2 linked regions of the Rhodovastum atsumiense genome follow. The protein of the gene in region 1 interacts with the protein of each later gene in a pairwise test. Links are inferred from orthologs where the notes say so. Each region holds a gene or a part of one and is shown on either strand. Other genes may lie near its edges. The genes, in order: NBY65_RS12945 and torA.

Region 1 (6,321 bases):
CATCCTCGGCATGGCGCAGTTGCTGGAAGACAGCCCGCTCTCACCCGCGCAACGACGCTGGCTGGCGGCGATCTCCAGTTCCGGGACGATGCTGCTGGCGTTGCTGAATGATGTGCTCGACTTCTCCAAGATCGAGGCCGGGCGCATGGAGCTGGAGCGGATCGATTTCAACCCGGCCGAACTGCTGCGCACGATCACTGCCTCGATGGCACCGCAGGCGACCGGCAAGGGGGTAGCCTGCCGCCTGGCGATCGACGACCTTCCGCCACGGCTGGTCGGTGATCCGGCCAAGCTCGGCCAGGTGCTGATGAACCTGATTGGTAACGCCATCAAGTTCACCGAGCGCGGCGAGGTGGTGGTGACGGCCCGGGCCTGGATCGAACCCGCGACAGGGAAGACGGCATCGCTCGAAGTGCAGGTCCGCGACACCGGCATCGGCATCGCCCCGGAGGCCATGCCGCATCTGTTCGACGCCTTCGCCCAGAGTGATTCATCGATCACCCGCCGCTTCGGCGGCACCGGCCTGGGGCTGGCCATCGTGCAGCGCATCGTCGCGGCGATGAGCGGCTCGATCACCGCCGACAGCGCGCCGGGGCAGGGCAGCGTCTTCACGCTGCGGGTCCCGCTGGCCATGGCGGAAGCTCCGCTTTCCGTCCGGGAAGCCGAGGATACGCTGCCCGAAGCGTTGCCGTGCCTGAGCGTACTGCTGGCCGAGGACAACGAGGTCAACGCGGCGGTGTCCAGTGCCATGCTGGAACAGATGGGTCATGGCGTGACGCTGGCGCGGGACGGGCTGGCGGCGGCGGCGTTGGCCGAGACCACGGATTTCGATGTGATCATGACGGATCTGTCGATGCCGGGACTCGACGGGCTGGGCCTGTGCCGACGCATTCGTGCCATGGCGCACCCGACCCGTCGGGACGTGCCGGTGATCGCTCTCACCGCCGATGTCTCGCCTGGGCGAATGCAGGATTGCTTAACCGTGGGCATGACGGCGTTCCTGGCCAAGCCGTTCCGCCGCGACGAACTTCGCCGGGTGCTGGGCGAGGCGATCGGTATCTTCAGCCTCGCGCCGGCGGATGCGGCGCAGGCCTCGCCCACCCCACGCCGCGTGCTGGCCGAGCGCGCGCGCGACCTGGGCGCCGAGCGGGCCGGCCGCATCGTGGCGCTGTTCCTGGCCACGGCGCCGGACCTGCAGGCGGCCCTGTCACGACATGCCGCCACCGGCGCGCTGCCCCCCTTGCGCGAGGCGGCGCATCAGCTCAAGGGCGCGGCAGCGCAGGTCGGGCTGGCGGAATTGCAGGATCTGGCGGAAGCCGTGCAGCGGGCAGCCGAGTCAGGTTCCATCACGGCGACGCGTGCCGCGGTGGTGGCAGTCATCGCGATCATGCCGACAGCACTGGCGGATTTGCAGACCGCCTGGGACGAGGCGGCCGCCGGGGATCAGGCGTGCAGGGCGTAGCCGATGCCGTGCTCCGTCACGATCAGCCGTGGATGCGCCGGATCCGCCTCGATCTTGCGGCGCAGCCGTGCCACGAGAACATCCACGGTCCGGTCATTGGGCGCCCAGTCGCGATGGCTGATCGCATCCAGCAGGCTGTCGCGCGTCAGCACGTGCCCCGGCCGGCGCGCCAGCGCGGCGAGCAGGTCGAATTCGCCGCGCGTCAACCGCACCTCCTCCCCGCCCGGCGAGGTCAGGCGCCGAAGCGAAAAGTCAATGCTCCAGCCCGCGAAACGACGAACCATGCGGTCCGGCCCGGATGAATACGAACTGGCACCGATCCGACGCAGCACGGTGCGGGCCCGCGCCAGCAGCTCACGCGGCGAGAACGGTTTGGTGACATAATCATCGGCACCGAGCTCCAGGCCCAGCACGCGATCCACCTCGTCCCCCCGGGCCGAAACCAGGATCACCGGCAGGGCACTCTGGGCGCGCAATTCGCGCATGATGGCCAATCCATCTTCGTCAGGCAGACGGATATCCAGCAACAGCAGGTCCGGCGTTTCCCGCGCCAACACAGCGCGCAGGCCGGCACCACTGCCCACGGCGGTCACACGGAAACCTTCGCGCTCGAAATAGGCCGTGATCGATTCACGGGCTACCGGCTCGTCGTCCACCACCAGCACATGGCGGCCTTGCGCCGCAGCCCCTCTTGTCGTGCATGGCTCCGATAACATGCCACCCTCACCGGTTCACCTCCTGTTAACACAAGGACAAACCCGGTTCACAGCAATAATCTAGAAAAAGCCGTAATGGCCCGTCGTCCCGACGGGACGCCCCCGGGAGCAGGACATGCTGGCGTGGATCAGAAAAGCCTGGCGCGAGCCTGGCATCAAAATCGGACTGGGAGGCATGATCGCCCTCGTCGCCGTGGCCGTGGCCGGCACGCTTGCCGCCGGCGGTGCCGTATCGGTGGCGCTCGATCGTTCAAGCACGCTGGAATTCTGCGTCTCCTGCCACAGCATGCAGGCGCCCTATACCGAGTACCAGGCCTCGCCACATTTCCGCAACGCCTCCGGCGTGCGTGCGGTGTGCTCGGATTGCCATGTGCCGCACGAGACCGGACCGAAGCTGCTGGCCAAGCTGGGGGCGGCGAAGGATGTCTGGCACGAGGCGCTGGGCACCATCGACACGCCGGAGAAGTTCGAGCGCAACCGACTGCGCATGGCGCAACAGGTCTGGGCCCGGATGGAAGCGACTGATTCGCGTGAGTGCCGTTCCTGTCACCTCGCGTCGGCCATGGACCCGCACAAGCAACGACCGAAATCCGACCAGATGACCAAGGGCCTTGCCAAGGGCGAGAGCTGCATCGCCTGCCACAAGGGCATCGCCCACAAGCTGCCTGACATGTCCAGCGGCTACCGCGCCACCTGGGAGCAACTGGTCGCCGATGCGGCCAGCGAAGGTGCGCGGGCGAACGATCTCTACACGCTGGCCACCACACCGTTCTTCCTCGACCGTCCCGCCGCGGCCCAGGATGGAGAGTCCGCCGGCAAGCTGCTGCCTGCCTCGCCGGTGAAGGTGCTGGCGCGCAATGGCGACTGGGTGCAGGTGCGTGTCAGCGGCTGGGCCCAGGAAGGCGCCGAACGGCTGATCTACGTGGCCAAGGGCCAGCGCATCATGACCGCCGTGATGCCGGATGAAACCACCGAGAAGCTGGAGCGTGGTACCCCCGTGCTGGATCCCGAAACCGAGCTCACCTGGACACCGGTTTCGCTCACGGTGTGGGTCCAGCGCCAGGGATTGTTCTCCGACATCAACCGTCTCTGGGCCTATGGCGCCGAGATGTACCAGGCCAGTTGCAGTTCCTGCCACGGGCTGACGCCGATCAACCACTTCCTGCCCAACCAGTGGACCGGGGCGCTGGCCGACATGAAGAACAACATCACGCTCGACGACGAGCAGTATCGCTTCATGTTGAAGTACCTGCAGATGCACGCGGGGCATTGAGCAGAAGCCGCACCATGTCCCTGTCCCGCGCCGACCTCTTCGCCGGGTTTGCCACCTTCTTTGCTGCGCCGCTGGAACAGGAAGACGTTGCCGCGCTGAGGGCGGATGGCCGGCTCGGTTGCCTCGGGGCACTGCTGCAGCGCCCAGTCTGCCGCCCGCCCCTCCAACGGGCCTGCACCGTGCTCGCCGGCTTCGCCGATACCCCGACGGCGACCAGCCGGTTGAACGCGGCATTCTGCCGGCTCTTCCTGGGGACCGGTGGTCCGCAAGGCACGGTGCCACCCTGCGAATCCGCCTGGCGCGGCACGGGCGGACGGCTGTTTCAGGAACCGACCGCGGAAATGGCCACGTTGCTGGCCACGCATGGGCTCGCCGTCGCCGCGGAGTGCTGCGAGCCGCCGGATCACCTGGCCATCGAATTGTCGCTCATGGCCGCCTTGCTGGCGGCCCCCGATCCCGATGCAACAGCCGTGGCGGCGCTGCGGGAGCGCCTGCTCGGCTGGGTGCCACGCTTCGCCGCGGCGTGCACCACCTGCGACCCGCCCGGCTTCTACGCCGCCCTGGCCACGCTGCTGCACCTCTTCCTGCTGCAGGAAGACGCGGCTGCGTGTGCCGGATCCGAACACGTCCATGAGGAAATGGGTGCATGACCATCCCTGATACCCAGGCCGCCAGCCCCTGTGCGCTGACGCGGCGCCGGCTGCTGGTCTCCGCCGCCGCGCTCGGCGCGACAGCCACGATCGGCGGAATGCCGGGACGCGCCCGCGCCGCCGGCCCGCAGGAAATCCTGAGCGGCTCGCACTGGGGCGCCTTCCACGCCCGCGTCGAGGACGGCCGCTTCGTCAGCCTCCGCCCCTGGGAGAAGGACCCGCGCCCCTCCCCTACCCTCGCCGGCGTGCAGGACATCGTCTACAATCCGGCCCGCATCCGCTACCCGATGGTGCGGCGGGCCTGGCTGGAACAGGGTCCCGGTGCCGCCCCCGAGACCCGGGGCACGGGCGACTTCGTGCGGGTGAGCTGGGACAAGGCGCTCGACCTGGTGGCCGGCGAGATCCGTCGCATGCAGGCCGAGCACGGCCCCTGGGCACTGTTCGGCGGCAGCTATGGCTGGCGCAGCTCCGGGCGCGTCGGCAACCCGCAGACGATGCTGAAGCGCCTGCTGAATCTCAGCGGCGGCTATGTCGAATCCTCGTCCAACTATTCCAAGGCGGCGCTCGAGGGCATCATGCCCTACGTGGTCGGCTCGGTGGAGGCCGAAGGCCAGCAGACCGCGTACGGCACCGTGACCGAGAACACCGAGTTGCTGGTGTTCTGGGCCTGCAGCCCGCTCGGCAACAACCACATCTCCGCCGCCATCCCCGACCATCAGGTCTGGGGTTGGTTCGACGAGCTGGCGAAGCGGGGCAAGAAGGCGATTTTCATTGACCCGGTGCGCACCGATGCCTGCAAGAAGTTGAACGCCGAGTGGATCGCGCCACGACCACACACCGACGTCGCGATGATGATCGGCATCGCCCACACACTGCTAAGCGAGAACCTGCACGACAGCAAGTTCCTCAAGGACTGCACGCGTGGCTTCGATCGCTTCGCCGACTACCTGACCGGCAAGTCCGACGGCATCGCCAAGAGCGTCGAATGGGCCGAGGCGATCTGCGGCATCCCGGCGGCGGTGATCCGCGACCTGGCACGGCGCTTCGCGAAGAACCGCACCATGCTGGTCGGCGGCTGGGCCACGCAGCGCCAGCAGCACGGCGAGCAGGCCCCCTGGATGCTGATCACCCTGGCCTGCATGCTTGGCCAGATCGGCCTGCCCGGCGGTGGCTTCGTGCAGCGCTACCACATCGACGGCGGCGGCGCACCGATGTCGCTTGCTCCGCCGCTCGGCAACGGCATGTCGGCCGGCAAGCGCGTCGAAACCAAGCCCTGGACCGAAGACCGCGGTACCAAGGTGATCCCCTGCGCCCGCATCGTCGACATGCTGCTCAACCCGGGTGGCGAGTACGAGCACAACGGCAAGCGCTTCAAATACCCTGACGTGCGCTTCGCCTACTGGGTTGGCGGCAACCCGTTCCACCACCACCAGGACCGCAATCGACAGGTGGCGGCGTGGAAGAAGTTCGAGACCTTCATCGTCCAGGACTTCCAGTGGACGGCCAGCGCCCGCATGGCGGACATCGTGCTGCCCGCCACCACAACGGTGGAACGCAACGACATCGAACGCGTCGGCCCTTCTGCCGGCGTCGCGATCATGGCGATGCGCAAGATCATCGACCCGGTGTTCGAGGCCCGCAATGACTACGACATCTTCAAGGATCTGGCGAAGCGCCTGGGGGTGGAGCAGCCGTTCACCGAAGGCAAATCGGAGATGGACTGGATCCGCGCGAGCTACGACGCCGCGCTGGCCGCGGCGAAGCCGAAGAACATCCCCATGCCGGATTTCGACAGCTTCTGGAACGGTGCCGGGGTAGTGGAATTCGAGGTTCCCGCCGCATCGAAGAAATGGATCAAATACGCCGCCTTCCGGCAGGACCCGCTGCTCAACCCGTTGCCAACGCCCTCAGGCAAGATCGAGATTTTCTCAACCGCCATCGAACGGATGAAATACGAGGACTGCCCGCCGCACCCGACCTGGATGGAACCGGTCGAGCGCCTCGGCAGGCCTGGCAAGTATCCGCTGCACGTGAACTCCTCGCACCCCGAGCTGCGCCTGCATTCACAGCTCTGTGGCAGCGCAGCGGTGCGCAAGCTGTACGAGGTCGCGGGACGCTCGCCCTGCTGGATCAACCCGGCAGATGCCGCCTCCCGTGGCATCAAGGATGGCGACACGGTGCGGGTGTTCAACGACCGCGGCCAGTGCCTCGCCGGCGCCG
Region 2 (6,607 bases), 1.9 Mb from region 1 along the record:
CGTGGGATGTGGACCGAACGACGTTCATGGGTGGCCACTTCCTTCCTGGCCTGGGCGCGGGCAGAGCTTCATTACGAAACGTAATCGGGAAATGAAACTAACATACGATAAAATGGCGTGTAAACAGATAAAAGACATCTTTCGATGGTGTGACCATCATGCAGCGCGGCTCCGCCGGCCTGTGCGCAAAAGGCGAACAGCCTTGGGCATGACTCAATCTGTCTGTCCGGGGTGAAAAATCCGGAGAAAAAAAGGAAGGCGAAGGCTCAGTGCCCATAAGCGCGAATCCAGGCGCTTGCGCCGACGTGCGGGGCATGGGCGCGGCAGCATCGATATTGACGCCTGAACCCGGAGTATCCCTGATAAGGGGTCAATCCAGGTGGTGGCTGGCAACAAAGTTCTTGTTAACGCTTTGTTTGCACTCGTTTTCATTCCGTTAACAAAACCCGCGAACGCGGTTTACACACCCCGGCTACGCAGAGTCCTGAGCGGCCGTCGCGCTGACGGCGCGGCGAACGGGGACGAACGATGCTGGCGTGGCTGCGCAGGTCTTGGCGGAAGCCGGTCTTCAGAATCGGACTGGGAGGGGCTGCAGCGGTCGTTGCGGTGGCGGTCGGGGCAACGGTGGTCGCGGGCGGTGCCGTCGGCGTGGCGCTGCAGCGGACCAGCACGCTGGAATTCTGCGTCTCCTGCCACACGATGCAGAAGCCCTACGTGGAGTACCAGGCTTCGCCCCATTATCGCAACGCCTCGGGCGTCCGTGCGATCTGTGCCGATTGCCACGTGCCGCACGAGACCGGCCCGAAGCTGCTGGCCAAATTGCAAGCGGTGAAGGACGTGTGGGCCGAGTGGCGCGGCACGATCGACACCGAGGAAAAGTTCGAGCGCAACCGGCTGCGCATGGCGAAACAGGTCTGGGCGCGCATGCAGGCGAACGACTCGCGTGAGTGCCGCGCCTGCCACCTCGCCACGGCGATGGACCCGCACAAGCAGAAGCCGAAAGCGGAGCAGATGACCAAGGGCCTCGCCAACGGCGAGACCTGCATTTCCTGCCACAAAGGGATCGCTCACCATCTGCCGGACATGTCGCAGGGCGCGCGGCAGATGTTCAGTGATCTCCAGGCGACGGCGGCGCAGACTACGGCGCGGGCCGGCGATGTGCTCTATCCGCTGGCGACCATGCCTCTCTACGTCCAGCGCCCGGATGACCAGGAGACACCCTCCGACGGTCGTTTCATCGCGGCGACGGCCCTGAAGGTCCTTGCCAGCGAGGGCGACTTCCTCCAGGTCCGCATCGAGGGATGGCGGCAGCAGGGTGCCGACCGGATGATCTACGCGCTGCAGGGCAAGCGCATCTTCGCGGTCGCCCTGGGACCGCGGGCCCTCGAAGCCGTGCAGGCCGGCGAGAGCATGACCGACCCTGATACGGACCAGGTCTGGACCCCCGCCACCCTGACCGCCTGGGTGCGCAAGGGCGGGATGGTGGCCGATCTCGGTGCGATCTGGGCCTACGGCGAGGAGATGTATGGCTCAAGCTGCGGCACCTGCCACGCGCTGTCGCCGACGGACCACTTCCTTGCCAATCAGTGGATCGGCACGGTCAACAGCATGCGCGACCGCATCACGCTGGACGACGAGCAGGTCCGGCTGATGCAGAAATACCTCCAGCTCCACGCCCGCGACGTCGTGGCCGACGCTTCGGCGAAGGTGCACTGATGACGCCGCTATTGGTCGGGGGCGGGGTGCTCTGGCGCTGGCTGTCCGGCGTGTTCGCAGCCCCTCTCGATGCAACCTCGCTGCAGGCGTGCCGGACCGGCATGGACGAGATCGAAGCGCTGTGCGCCGACCCAACGCTGGCGCCCGGCCTGCGGCGCATGCGGGACGCGCTGGCGGCCTTGCCCGTCGCGCCGGCCTGCGTCGCGCTGCTGGCGCATGACCACACGCTGCTGTTCTCCGGTGCGGGCGGGCCGGCGACGGTGCCGCCGTACGAGTCGGCGTTCACCGAACCGGGCGGCCGCCTGTTCGGCGCCGCGGAAACCCGGATGCGCAGCCTGCTTGCGGATCTCGGCCTGCGGCTAGCGCCGGGCGTGGTCGAGCCATCGGACCACATCGCAATCGAGTTCCTGGCCATGGCGGAGCTGTCTGAGGCAGCCGGGCCGTCACCACGACGTACCGAGCTGCTGGCCGCCCTTTGCAATTGGCTGCCTGCCTTCCGCGATGCCTGCCTCGTCCGCGACAGTCGTGGCTTCTATGCCGGGGCCGCGATGCTGGCGGCCGCATTGGCCGCGGCGGCCTGGCCGGCCGCATCTCAAGAAACACTGGAGGAATGCTGATGTTGCACTCTGACCATGACGAGCGCACGACGGCGGTCGGCCGCCGGTCGCTCCTGAAGCTCGGCGCCGCGGGCGCGGCGCTGTCGATGTTCGGGCCTTCGCTGCTGACCCGGGGCGCCGCGGCCGCGATGCCGGCAAATGGCGAAGTCATGAACGCCAGCCACTGGGGCGCCTTCAAGGCGACGATCAAGGACGGCCGTTTCGTCGCCATCAAGCCCTGGGAGAAAGATCCGCATCCGACGCACATGCTCGACGGCGTGCTGGACATCACCTACTCGCCGACCCGCATCAAGTACCCGATGGTCCGGCGCGCCTGGCTGGAAAAGGGCCCGGGGGCGATGGTCGAGGACCGGGGCAAGGGGGATTTCGTCCGCGTCAGCTGGGACAAGGCGCTTGACCTCGTGGCGAACGAGATCAAGCGGGTGCAGGGCAAGTATGGTCCCACCTCGATCTTCGCGGGCTCCTATGGCTGGCGCAGCTCGGGCTGTCTCGGCCATCCCGGCACGTTGCTGCGCCGGCTGATGAACACGACCGGGGGCTATGTGAAGTCCTCCGGCGACTACTCCACCGGCGCCGCCCAGGTGATCATGCCGCATGTGATGGGCAGCCTGGAGGTCTACGAGCAGCAGACCTCGTGGCCCGTGGTGGCGGAGAACACCGAGTTGCTGGTGTTCTGGGGCGCCGATCCGGTCAAGACCTGCCAGATCTCGAACACGGTCGCCGAGCACGGCGCCTATCCGGGGATGCAGGCGTACAAGGCCAAGGGCAAGAAGGTCATCTGCATCGACCCCGTGCGCACCGAGACCGCGAAGTTCTTCGGCGCCGAGCTGGTGTCACCGCGGCCGCAGACCGACGTGGCCATGATGCTGGGCATCGCCCACACGCTCTACACCGAGAAACTGCACAACAAGGCATTCCTCGATAGCTGCACGACGGGCTTCGACCGGTTCGTGCCCTACCTGACCGGGAAGTCGGACGGCACCCCCAAGGACGCGGCCTGGGCGGAAAAGATCTGCGGCGTGCCGGCCGAGACGATCAAGGACCTGGCCCGGTGCTTCGCCAAGAGCCGCACCATGCTGGCCGGTGGCTGGTCGCTGCAACGCCAGCACCACGGCGAGCAGGCGCACTGGATGCTCGTCACGCTGGCGGCGATGCTCGGCCAGATCGGGCTGCCGGGGGGCGGCTTCGGCTTCAGCTACCACTACGCCAGCGGCGGCAACCCGACCACCCGGGCGCCGCGCGTGACGGTGATCAGCGACGGAACGGTGGCGCAGGGGGCACCCTGGCTGACCAGCGGCGGCGTCGCGTCGATCCCCTGCGCCCGGGTCGTGGACATGCTGCTGAATCCCGGGAAGGAGTACCAGTTCAACGGCAAGACGGAGCGGTACCCGGACATCAAGATGGCCTACTGGTGCGGCGGCAACCCGTTCGCCCACCATCAGGACCGCAACCGGCAGGTCAAGGCCTGGCGCAAGCTGGAGACCTTCATCGTCCACGACGTCGTCTGGACGGCGACGGCCCGGATGGCCGACATCGTCCTGCCGGCGGCAACTTCCATCGAGCGCAACGACGTGAGCATGGTGGGCGACTACTCCGCCACCGCGATCGTGGCGATGAAGAAAGGCATCGAACCCATCTTCGAGGCCCGCAGCGACTACGACATCTTCGCGGGCGTTGCCAAACGGCTGGGCAAGGAGCGGGAGTTCACCGAAGGCCGGGCCGAGATCGACTGGGTGCGTGCGATCTACGAAAAGGCGTACAACCAGGGCAAATCGAACGGCGTGCCGATGCCCGACTTCGATGCGTTCTGGACGGCCGGCATCGTCGAGTTCGAGGTGCCACCGGCCAATGCCAAATTCGTCCGACACGCCAAGTTCCGCGAGGATCCGTTGCTGAACCCGCTGGGCACGCCATCGGGGCTGATCGAGATCTTCTCCAGGAACATCGAGAAGATGGGCTACGACGACTGCCCGCCGCACCCGGCCTGGATGGAACCGCTGGAGCGCCTCGCTGGTCCGGACACGAAGTATCCGCTGCATGTCGCGGCATCCCATCCGAACGACCGGCTGCACTCGCAGCTTTGCGGCACCAAGCTGAACCTCGGCTATCGTATCGCCGGGCGTGAGCCATGCCTGATGAACCCGGCCGATGCCGCCGCCCGCGGCATCAAGGACGGCGATCTCGTCCGGCTGTTCAACGGCCGCGGGCAAATCTTGGTCGGCGTTCGGATCAGCGGCGACGTCATGCCAGGCGTGGTGCAGGTCTACGAGGGCGGCTGGTACGATCCGGCCGAGCCGGGCGTCGTCGGCACGCTGTGCAAGTACGGCGACGTCAACGTTCTGACCCCCGACATCCCCAGTTCGAAGCTGGCGATGGCCACCTGTGGCCAGACCGTCATGGCGGAGGCCGAAAAGTTCAAGGGGACTGTTCCGGAAGTGACGGTCTTCTCGGCACCGGCTGCCGCCGCGTAGCAAGTAAGGCGAGGGCGCTGCCCTCGACCCGGCAGGGGCCACAAGGCCCCTGCACCCCCAAAGCGCTGCGCGGCAAGGAATGGGATCCAAGGGCCTCTGGCCCTTGGTGGAGGTCCAGGGGGCAAAGCCCCCTGGCGGGGGCGGGGCAGCGCCCCGCGAAGCCTCAGGCTTGCACCAACTCCGGCTCGAAATTCCACAGTGAACCGGTTTCAGTCGCGCGCCGCGCCAGTTCGGCGGTGTCGCAGGCGATCATCCACTCTTCGTTGGTCGGCACCACGACGGCGCGCGGGCCTTCGGCGTTGCTGCTGATCACCCCGCCGGCGCCGCCGACCATGGCGGCATTGGCGGCCGGATCCAGTTCCAGCCCGAGCAGGCGCAGCCGGGCCACCGTCATCGCGCGCACGCGGGCCGAGTTCTCGCCGATGCCGCCGGTGAAGACGATGGCGTCCAGGCGCCGCAGCGCCATCGCCAGCCCGCCGATATGGCGCACGAGGCGATGCACGAAGACGTCGAGGGCAAGGCGGGCACCGGGGTGACCGGCCTCGGCGGCGGATTCCAGTTCGCGGCAGTCATTGGTCAGGCCGGAGACGCCGAGCAGGCCGCTCTGCTTGTTGAGCAGGGTGTCGATGTCGGCGGCGGAGCGGTCGCCGGTGCGCATCAGGTGCAGCACGGCGCCCACGTCGATGTCGCCGCTGCGTGTGCCCATGACCAGCCCTTCCAGCGGGGTCATGCCCATGGTGGTGTCCATGGAATGCCCGTCCTGCACCGCGGTGGCGGAGGCGCCGTTGCCGAGATGGGCGATCACCAGGCCGTGGTTGCCCGGTTCCAGCCCCAGCATGGCGACGGTCTCGCGCGCCACGAAGCGGTGGCTGGTGCCATGGAAGCCGTAGCGACGCACGCCCTGCTGGCGATAAAGCTCGGTCGGCACCGCGTAGAGATAGGCTTCCGGCGCCATGCTCTGGTGGAAGGCGGTGTCGAACACCGTGACATGCGGGATGTTGGGCAGCCGCGCCAGCGCGGTGCGCAGGCCGAGCAGGGCGGCGGGGTTGTGCAGCGGCGCGAGCGGGCTGACCGCCTCGATGTCGGCGAGCACCGCGGGGGTGACTAGGGCGGAACTGGTGAAGCGCTCGCCCCCGTGCACGACGCGGTGGCCGACCGCGGCGAGGGCGTCGATCCAGTTGCGCGTGGTCAGTTCGGCCAGCACCGCGTCCAGCGCGGCGGCATGGTCGGAGGCGGGCAGGGACTCGGTGCGCTTGCCCTGCACGTCCTTGAAGGTGATGCGCGGGCCGTCGGTGCCCAGGCGCTCGGCGAGGCCGGAGATCAGCGGCGTGCGCATGCCGGTATCATGCACGGCGAATTTCAGCGAGGACGAGCCGCTGTTCAGAACGAGGATCAGGCACGGATCAGTCGACATCAAGACACTCCTTGCGCGTGACCGGCCGCAGCCGGGGCTGCGGGTCGATGACATTGCGCGTGACGATAGGGAGGGGAGGGCGCCGCCAGGCCGGACCGTGCCAGCCTGGCGGCGCGCTAGTGTGAGGCGTCAGGCACCGGCAGGCCACGCGCGGCGAACAGCGCAACCGCGCGGGCGGTCTCGGCCTGGGTCGGCGTGGGCGTGTCGGCAAGCTCGTAGGTTAGGCCGAGCGCCTGCCATTTATGCGCGCCCATCTGGTGGAAGGGCAGCACCTCGACGCGGTCCACCGCCGGACCGAGGCTCGCCAGGAAGTCGGCGAGTTTGAGGATATCGTCGTCGCCGTCGGTCCAGCCCGGCACCAGCACGTAGCGGATCCACATGCGCTTGCC

The links.
Region 2: the proteins of NBY65_RS12945 (region 1) and torA interact in binary tests that used the Escherichia coli proteins (3 or more experiments, as listed by UniProt). The link is inferred for Rhodovastum atsumiense from one-to-one orthologs.

The regions. Positions count from the first base shown.
Region 1 is NZ_OW485601.1:2,848,144-2,854,464, reverse strand. The notes cover bases 2,434-5,283. They hold NBY65_RS12945 (molecular chaperone TorD family protein), read left to right. Parts: upstream 2,434-3,465; coding sequence 3,466-4,101; downstream 4,102-5,283. Other genes in these bases: torA (trimethylamine-N-oxide reductase TorA), read left to right, coding at 4,098-5,283; NBY65_RS12950 (NapC/NirT family cytochrome c), read left to right, coding at 2,434-3,451. In the rest of the region: NBY65_RS12960 (ATP-binding protein), read left to right, coding at 1-1,462; NBY65_RS12955 (response regulator), read right to left, coding at 1,444-2,178; more of NBY65_RS12950, read left to right, coding at 2,354-2,433; more of torA, read left to right, coding at 5,284-6,321.
Region 2 is NZ_OW485601.1:4,727,742-4,734,348, forward strand. Bases 1,933-5,068 are described here. They hold torA (trimethylamine-N-oxide reductase TorA), read left to right. Parts: upstream 1,933-2,332; coding sequence 2,333-4,804; downstream 4,805-5,068. Other genes in these bases: NBY65_RS21345 (TorD/DmsD family molecular chaperone), read left to right, coding at 1,933-2,333; NBY65_RS21355 (acetate/propionate family kinase), read right to left, coding at 4,968-5,068. Also shown: NBY65_RS21335 (radical SAM protein), read right to left, coding at 1-28; NBY65_RS21340 (NapC/NirT family cytochrome c), read left to right, coding at 529-1,716; more of NBY65_RS21345, read left to right, coding at 1,716-1,932; more of NBY65_RS21355, read right to left, coding at 5,069-6,218; pflA (pyruvate formate-lyase-activating protein), read right to left, coding at 6,335-6,607. UniProt on the Escherichia coli protein: Reduces trimethylamine-N-oxide (TMAO) into trimethylamine; an anaerobic reaction coupled to energy-yielding reactions.